4 regions of the Bacillus sp. FSL H8-0534 genome follow, and region 1 is predicted to be linked to each of the others. Evidence: riboswitches for the same ligand, from Rfam matches in the RefSeq annotation. Region 1 holds a riboswitch; each other region holds the start of a gene.

What was found. Region 1 has a riboswitch for S-adenosylmethionine ahead of MHH71_RS02695 (ECF-type riboflavin transporter substrate-binding protein). Riboswitches for the same ligand answer to the same signal wherever they lie in the genome.
Region 2: another riboswitch for S-adenosylmethionine. It lies ahead of MHH71_RS00940 (MetQ/NlpA family ABC transporter substrate-binding protein); the one in region 1 lies ahead of MHH71_RS02695 (ECF-type riboflavin transporter substrate-binding protein).
Region 3: another riboswitch for S-adenosylmethionine. It lies ahead of mtnW (2,3-diketo-5-methylthiopentyl-1-phosphate enolase); the one in region 1 lies ahead of MHH71_RS02695 (ECF-type riboflavin transporter substrate-binding protein).
Region 4: another riboswitch for S-adenosylmethionine. It lies ahead of metK (methionine adenosyltransferase); the one in region 1 lies ahead of MHH71_RS02695 (ECF-type riboflavin transporter substrate-binding protein).

Annotation. Positions count from the first base shown of each region.
Region 1 is NZ_JBBOUC010000001.1:481,517-483,722, reverse strand. Features, by position in the region: gene MHH71_RS02700 (ABC transporter ATP-binding protein) at 1-283, opposite strand, end outside; gene MHH71_RS02695 (ECF-type riboflavin transporter substrate-binding protein) at 294-842, opposite strand; SAM riboswitch class I at 989-1,106, opposite strand; gene MHH71_RS02690 (aspartate/glutamate racemase family protein) at 1,264-1,944, shown strand; gene MHH71_RS02685 (PAS domain-containing sensor histidine kinase) at 2,076-2,206, opposite strand, start outside.
Region 2 is NZ_JBBOUC010000001.1:157,173-159,378, reverse strand. Features, by position in the region: gene MHH71_RS00945 (acyl-CoA dehydrogenase family protein) at 1-318, opposite strand, end outside; gene MHH71_RS00940 (MetQ/NlpA family ABC transporter substrate-binding protein) at 332-1,150, opposite strand; SAM riboswitch class I at 1,210-1,299, opposite strand; gene MHH71_RS00935 (YdcF family protein) at 1,471-2,100, opposite strand.
Region 3 is NZ_JBBOUC010000001.1:4,562,012-4,564,217, reverse strand. Features, by position in the region: gene MHH71_RS23365 (pyridoxal phosphate-dependent aminotransferase) at 1-991, shown strand, start outside; SAM riboswitch class I at 1,044-1,149, shown strand; gene mtnW (2,3-diketo-5-methylthiopentyl-1-phosphate enolase) at 1,214-2,206, shown strand, end outside.
Region 4 is NZ_JBBOUC010000001.1:3,892,806-3,895,011, forward strand. Features, by position in the region: gene pckA (phosphoenolpyruvate carboxykinase (ATP)) at 1-704, opposite strand, end outside; SAM riboswitch class I at 934-1,056, shown strand; gene metK (methionine adenosyltransferase) at 1,221-2,206, shown strand, end outside.

The DNA of each region.
Region 1 (2,206 bases):
CTTGATCTTGTAAAATAGTTCCTACATGCTTGCTTTGCTCAAAAATACTACCTTTTCGCGGATCCTTACCACATATTGAAATGTTCCCAGTACTTGATCCCTCATATGAAAAAGGGATAAGCCCATTTATACAATGGGCCAATGTTGATTTTCCTGATCCACTTCGACCGGCAATCAATACTTTTTCACCTGGATAAATACGGAATGTAACATCCTTTAAAGTAGGTTCTGTCACTTGTTTATATTGAAATGTAAATTGTTCAAAGGAAATAATCGGCTTCATTGTAATCTCCCTACTTTTCAATCTTCAAATGTGTATGTTTTTTATTTGCTTTCGCTAATCCCAGTGTGATTGGTAAACCAAGAATTAAGAACACAAGGATATCTGCAATCGTTGCACCGAATACTTGAATAACAATTTTATCCAAAGGTTCACCCATAACGATAATATCAAAAGCACCGGCAAATATGATTGCAACGACAATCCCGATTAAACCTGTTATAGCAAAATATGAAATATCTCGATTACGAAATGTTCCATTTTTCACACTGAAACTTGCTCGTTTTTGTACAAGTCCCATCGTAAATCCAATAATACCTGAGCTAAGTACCCATCCCCACCATATTCCCCATCCAGCGATGGTATCTGTCACTGTATGACCGATAAGACCAATCAAAAGTCCTGCAATCGGCCCGAAAATCGCACCAAAAATTGTTAATATAGCCAAAGCAGGCTTTATAAATGTGTTTGGTGCAATTGAAAATCCCCATAGACCTAATACACCATATATTGCAGAACCGATTCCAATTGCTACGACTAATTTTGTAGATAATTTGTTCATATGAATTCCCCTTTCATTCTAGTTAGTTTATATTAGTCCTATATGTATAAGAAAATTAAATTATGCGTCTTCACTTCCTTTCTTCTCAATTTCTCAATAAAAAATGACCTCTTTTATAAGAGGTCATTTTTTATTGAGATATGATCCTCTTATCTTTCAAAAGACAATATGTCTTTTGCGGAATTAGCACCTTCCTATTTGTATGAATAAATAGGGGTTGCTGAGGTTTCATAGGGCCGTTCCCTCCACCTCTCTGGATAAGTATTCGTTTGTAATTTGTATTATTGCATTAACGCAAGTTAATTTCAATATTTTTCTCACTATTTTTATTTTTCTTAAAACAATCTAATAAATCATTGTATTCTTATCGGAATTATGGAATAATTAGCATAACAAAACATGTTAACGGGAGGAATTTGACATGAAAGTAATCGGATTAATTGGTGGATTAAGTTGGGAATCAACGTCTCTTTATTATAAACATATTAATACACTAACTCTATCTCAGTATAATCATAATGCAAAGCTTGTTCTATATAGCATGGATTTTGGCGAAGTGACAAATTTATTACAAAATCAACAATATGAGGAAGTGCAAAATCAACTCGTTCAAGTAGCAAAAAAAATAGAGTGTTCCGGTGCAGATTGTATACTTATGTGCTCAAATACAGTACATCAATTTGCGGAAGAAGTAGAACAAGCAATCTCTATCCCCCTTCTTCATATTGGTGATGTCAGTGCTGAAGAAATTGTTGAACATGATGTGAAACGGATTGGTTTACTTGGAACAAAACAAACAATGGAACAGGACTTTTATAAAACAAGACTAGCTAATTATGGTGTTGAAACAATTATTCCGAAAAAAGATGAACGAAATTTCATTCATCATGTCATTCTTCAAGAATTGAGTAAAGGGATTATTTCACAGCAATCTAAAGTACGTTTCTTACAAATCATTCAAAAACTTATTGAAAATGGTGCAGAAGGAATTTTATTAGGTTGTACAGAAATACCGTTACTTATTTCACAGAAAGACATTTCTATTCCTGTATTTGATACTGCTTTTTTACATGCAAAAACTGCTGTACAATTCGCTGGATAATAGATAAACAACTGTATAATTTATAAGAACTCTTTAACTCTCAAAATAAATTAATATATAACAAAAGCTATCTTACAAATCATAAGATAGCTTTTTAACTCTATTATTATATGAACCAGAAAGTAATATCCTCATAAAGCCCCTGTTATAGGTAACATTGCTGCACAAGAAGTAACTTGCTCACTTTGAAACATTGGTAAATAGATTGTAACTGATGTTCCTATTCCTACCTCACTCATAATACTAATTCTTCCTTGATGAC
Region 2 (2,206 bases), 320 kb from region 1:
AGGTTTCCATGAGCGATTTTCCGCAAGTTCCTTCACAATTCCAACATGCCATCCAATAGACAAAGCTGTTGCTCCATCTCCCTCTGCAATCTTCTCTTGAAATAAAACAAAATCATATAATGAAATTGCCTTCCCACCAAAATCCTTCGGAAGAGTTAACTTTGTATAACCAATACTTTGTAAGTCTTTAATATTTTCAAAAGGAAAAGAGCCTAGTTCGCTCAGTTGATGTTCCCTTCCTGCAAATTGCGGAATGAATTCTGTTATCTTCTCCAATACGAGAGCTTGTTCTTCTGTTTCTATAAATGATAATGTCATGTCAAGATCTCCTTTACTTTAAGTAGTCAGGAAGCACAAACCCTTCAAATTGTTCTTCAGACTGAATCATCTTTTTGAACTCTGGTGAATGGTATGCTTCAATTAAATCTTTCGCAAATTGTTTTTCTTTATCTTCATCACGAACCGTAACAATAATTCTATGTTGTGAAGGTGTTTTTTCTAATTCCAGTGCCTCTTTTAACTTATGTCCAGATGAAATGACAAGATTTCCGTTAATAATGCCGTAATCTAAATCTTTCATTGCCCTTGGGATTTGTGGTGATTCAAGTGGTACTAATTTGAAATCTTTCTTTTTAAACGTTATATCTTTTTCGGAAATTGTTAAAATATTTACATTTCCTTTTAATTTCACCCAGCCAATCCCTTCTAAAATACGTAATGCCCGTTCTAAATTAACTGGATCATTTGGTACCCCAATCTTCATTCCATCTTTCAAATCATCTAATGATTTATGTTTCTCAGAGTATACACCTTGAGGTGCTGATGGAACTTGAATAATACTTGAAATTTCCGCATTATTTTCTTTTGCGTAAGACTTCATAAAAGCAGTACTTTGAAATATATTTGCATCAATATCCTTATTCGTTAATGCTGGATTTGTTTCGTTTGGTGAATTAAACTCAACAATTTTAATTTTGTATCCCTTTTTCTCTAAGTACGGTTGTACCGCTTTTTTCACTTGATCACTGTACGGACCAGGTGTAAAACCTAAACGAATTTCTTTTTGATCGCCCCCTGATGTCTGCGTGCAACCCGTAATGATAAATAAACTACATACAATACTTACAAGTGCAAAAAATAAACGTTTCATCCCTTCTCCTCCTACTAAAAAACAACCTTACATATTAAGAAGGTTGTCATCTCTTTTCCTTCTTATCTACTCGGAATTAGCACCTTTTTTATTACAGATAGGTTGCTGAAGCTTCATTGGGCCGTTCCCTCCACTTCTCTCGATAAGATTATATTTGATTATGCATTCTAGTGTGTCACTATTCCGATGAAAATACAAGGTTTTTATTGAAAGTTTTTTCTATAATTTGTAAAGTTATAGAAAATCCAAAGCATATTTGCATAAAAAAAGGATAGACTCCGTAGAACCACTCTACCTTTGTCTATCCTTTTCTTTATTTTTTAATCACCTTTCAATATACGCAAAGGTAACGATGCAACATATCCAATATAAGAACATAATTCTTTAAAGAAAAATGGAATTTCCGTATCTAATGTTTTATATGCTGATGTTGGCGTTGGTGATGCATATGCATCTATCCCAATATGCTTCGCTATTCTCATCGCTCGCTTCATATGAAGAGGATCACTTACAATCGTATACGTATGTAAGCCATTATCAATTCCAACCTGTTTCGCATTCTTTAAATTATCTTCTGTAAAACGCGACTGTGTTTCAATTAATATATCTTCATCCTTTACGTTATGCTTTAATGCATACGCTTTCGCAGTACGTGCTTCTTCCTGCTCTGCTTCAAATTTAGTACCACCTGTAAAAATAATTTTTTTAATACTTCCATTCTTATACAAAGAAATCGCATGATTGATTCTTTCACGAAATACAGGAGATGGTTTTCCGTTCCAAGAAGCTGCTCCTAGTACAATAGCAGCATCTGTATCCACCTCATCCGTTTTAAAGCGATAACTCCAAATATCGTAAGCTGCATAACTTACAAATAGAATGATAGAACTAACCATGAGCAAGAACACTTGCAAGACTCTTCTTTTTTTACTTTTCTTATTTTGTTTCATTTGTACTGGCCCCCGTGCATTATCCATACTTCTAAAAAATAATCTATTTTAAATCATTATATTTGAGTTCATTTGAAAGAAGGCACTTTTCTCAACAATTGATTCG
Region 3 (2,206 bases), 4.1 Mb from region 1:
TCCGCCATTTCGCGGACATGAAAGCTTAAAAACAGCCGTTGCAACGTTCTATGAACGTGAATATGGAGTCAAAGTAAACCCTAAAACAGAAGTTGCTGTTTTATTTGGCGGAAAAGTAGGGCTGGTTGAATTACCGATTTGTTTTACAAATCCTGGCGATCCAATTCTTGTACCCGATCCAGGATATCCTGACTATTTATCAGGTGTCGCTTTAGCAAAAGCAAAATTTGAAACGATGCCGTTATTAGCAGAAAATGATTTCTTACCAGATTACACTAAAATCGATGATACTATTGCCAAACAAGCGAAATTGATGTTTTTAAATTATCCTAACAATCCAACTGGTGCTGTCGCATCAAAAGAGTTCTTTGAGGAAACAATTACATTTGCAAATGAAAATGATATTTTAGTGGTTCATGACTTTGCTTATGGAGCAATTGGTTTTGATGGTAACAAGCCAACTAGCTTCTTACAAGCAAATGGCGCGAAAGATGTTGGCATTGAAGTTTATACATTATCAAAAACATTTAATATGGCTGGTTGGCGCATCGCCTTTGCTATCGGTAACCAAAGTGTAATTGAAACAATCAATTTATTGCAAGATCATATGTATGTCAGCATTTTTGGCGCTGTACAAGAGGCTGCTCGTGAGGCACTATTAAGTTCACAATCTTGTGTAACTGAACTAGTTGATCGCTATGAATCTAGAAGAAATGCCCTTATTTCAGCTTGTCAATCAATCGGCTGGAATGTAGTCGCACCAAAAGGCTCTTTTTTCGCTTGGCTTCCCGTTCCCCATGGTTTTTCATCTGAACAGTTTGCCGATGTATTACTAGAACAAGCACATGTAGCAGTTGCACCTGGAGTTGGATTCGGCAAACATGGCGAAGGCTACGTTCGTATTGGATTACTACATACAGAAGAGCGACTACAAGAAGCTGTTCAAAGAATCCAGAAATTAAAAATTTTCAAAAAACCATTGACATTCTAAAAAAACTCTGTCAAAATTCAGATATCGTAAAAATTCAAACATTTCTAAATACTTCTTATCAAGAGCAGGTGGAGGGACGAGCCCGACGAAACCCGGCAACCGATCTACAATTGTAGGCACGGTGCTAATTCTCGCAGCATTACGCTGACAGATAAGGAGCTGGTTGTAAAAAAACCTCTCCTTAGCTGAGAGGTTTTTTTATTTAACTAGGAGGTTATAAAAATGAGTGGAATAACAGCAACCTATTTAATCCATGATGATTCTCATAATTTAAACCAAAAAGCAGAACAAATTGCTCTCGGTTTAACAATTGGTTCATGGACTCATTTACCACACTTATTACAAGAACAATTAAAACAACATAAAGGCAATGTCATTCATGTAGAACAATTAGAAGAACAAGAGCATGTAAATACGTATCTCGGAAAAAAAGCGACACGTGGACTCATTAAAATTCATTATCCATCACTAAATTTCAGCCCTGATTTACCAGCTATTTTGACAACAACATTTGGAAAATTATCACTAGATGGCGAAGTTAAACTGATTGATTTAACATTTTCAGATGACTTAAAAGAACTTTTCCCTGGCCCTAAATTTGGCATTGAGGGCATTCGAAATCTCTTACAAATTCACGACCGTCCACTTCTGATGAGCATCTTCAAAGGAATGCTTGGACGCAATATAGGATATTTAAAAACACAGCTCCGTGATCAAGCAATTGGTGGTGTAGATATTGTAAAAGATGATGAAATTTTGTTTGAAAATCCATTAACACCGCTCACAAAACGAATTCATTCTGGAAAAGAAGTGTTACTGTCTGTATACGAAACATATGGTCATAAGACTTTATATGCAGTGAATTTAACAGGACGTACATATGATCTTAAAGAAAATGCAAAACGTGCCGCCACAGCTGGTGCAGATATTCTTCTGTTCAATGTATTCTCGTATGGATTAGATGTATTGCAATCACTTGCGGAAGATGATGATATATCGATTCCAATTATGGCACATCCTGCTGTAAGCGGCGCATACGCTTCATCGGAATTATATGGACTTTCTTATCCATTGCTACTTGGAAAGCTACTTCGTTATGCTGGTGCAGATTTCTCTTTATTTCCATCACCATACGGCAGTGTTGCATTAGAAAAAAAAGAAGCTCTTCTTATTACAAGTAAACTAACTAAAAAAGATCAATCTTTAAAACGAAGC
Region 4 (2,206 bases), 3.4 Mb from region 1:
GATAAACCGAAGAATAAAGCGACATCGCCTTCTTCACCTACATTTGCAGAGCAGTGCATAGATAAAATATCTTGTTCTGGAAGTAAGAAGTTCATAATAGAGAAGATTGATTTTTTCATTTCTCCAGCGTATTCCGTACCACCGATTAATACGATGCGTTTTTCAAATGAAACCATGATGAATGCTTCAGAGTTTGTACCGTCGATCTCTGGATCTGCTTTAAAGCTTGGTGCAGAAACAATTGTGAACTCAGCTTCATGATTTGTTAATTCTTCTTCAGTTGGACGAATAAATAATTGATGTACAAATAAATTGTGCCATGCATATTCGTTAACAACTTGTAATGGAAGACGATAGTTACGATCAGCACCAGCGAATCCTTTAAATACGAATAATTCTTCTTTTTCCTTTAAGTATTCTAATACTTTTGTATATAATTTATTAAAATGTTCTTCAGAAATCGGTTGATTTACAGGTCCCCAAGCAATCTTATCGGCAACCGACGCTTCTTTCACAATAAATTTATCTTTAGGAGAACGTCCTGTATATTTTCCTGTAGAAGCAGAGACGGCACCAGTAGAAGTTAATTTTCCTTCATTTCTCATTAGTACTTTTTCCACTAATTGTGGAACGCTTAATTGAACCTGTGCATTGCTTCCGTTCAGTAATTCGTGTAATCCAATTTGGACATTCACAGTACTCATATTTATATACCATCCTTTTCATTTTAATGAAATATTTCTCGTAATCCCCATCAAGAGTATAACACAATCATATAAATAATGTATACTATTTATTTATTTTTGTTTGTGCGAATGTATTATTTTCCTATTTATATTTCGTCCAACAAATAATGCGAAAAACTTGTAGGAATATGTGAATATTAATTGACAAATGAATATCATTTCTTTAGTATAGGTTGGGACGGATACTCTCTTATCCCGAGCTGGCGGAGGGACAGGCCCGATGAAGCCCAGCAACCTCACTTGTAACGGTAATAAACAAGTGAATAGGTGCTAAAACCTGTGCGAGGCGAACGGTCTCGAACGATAAGAGCGAAGGGCAAAAAGCAGTATGCAAGTAGCAAATCAAACCTTTCCTCTATATAGGAAAGGTTTTTCTTTATACTTGTGTGGGAGAATAAATGAATGTCGCAGTTTGTGGCAAATTAAGGATGAGTTCCGTACAATATATACGATTACTGTAGGGAGGTTTACCACATGACAAAACAACGTCATCTGTTCACATCTGAGTCTGTAACTGAAGGACATCCAGATAAAATTTGTGACCAAATTTCTGATTCAATTTTAGACGCGATCTTAGCAAAAGACGCAAATGCACGTGTAGCTTGTGAAACAACAGTAACAACTGGTTTAGTATTGGTAGCGGGGGAAATTACGACTTCTACTTATGTAGATATTCCAAAAATCGTTCGTGAAACAATTCAAGGTATCGGTTACACTCGTGCAAAATACGGATTCGATGCAGAAACTTGTGCAGTTTTAACATCTATCGATGAGCAATCTGCTGACATCGCTATGGGTGTTGACCAAGCGTTAGAAGCACGTGAAGGTCAAATGACTGACGCTGAGATTGAGGCAATTGGTGCAGGGGACCAAGGTTTAATGTTTGGTTTCGCATGTAATGAAACAAAAGAATTAATGCCACTTCCAATCTCACTTGCTCACAAATTAGCTCGTCGTTTAACGGAAGTTCGTAAAGATGAAACATTAGAATATTTACGTCCAGACGGTAAAACGCAAGTTACAGTTGAGTATGATGAAAATGGTAAACCAGTACGCATCGATACAATTGTAATTTCTACACAGCATCATCCAGAAGCTACATGGGAACAAATCGATCGCGACTTAAAAGAGCACGTAATCAAAGCTGTAGTACCAGCAGAATTAATGGATGAGGAAACGAAATTCTTCATTAACCCAACGGGGCGCTTCGTAATCGGTGGACCACAAGGGGATGCTGGTTTAACAGGACGCAAAATTATCGTTGATACTTACGGCGGATACGCTCGTCACGGCGGCGGTGCATTCTCTGGTAAAGATGCAACAAAAGTTGACCGTTCTGCAGCATACGCAGCTCGTTATGTTGCGAAAAACATCGTAGCAGCTGGTCTTGCTGAAAAAGCAGAAGTACAACTTGCATACGCAATCGGCGTGGCACAACCAGTATCAATTTCAGTTGATAC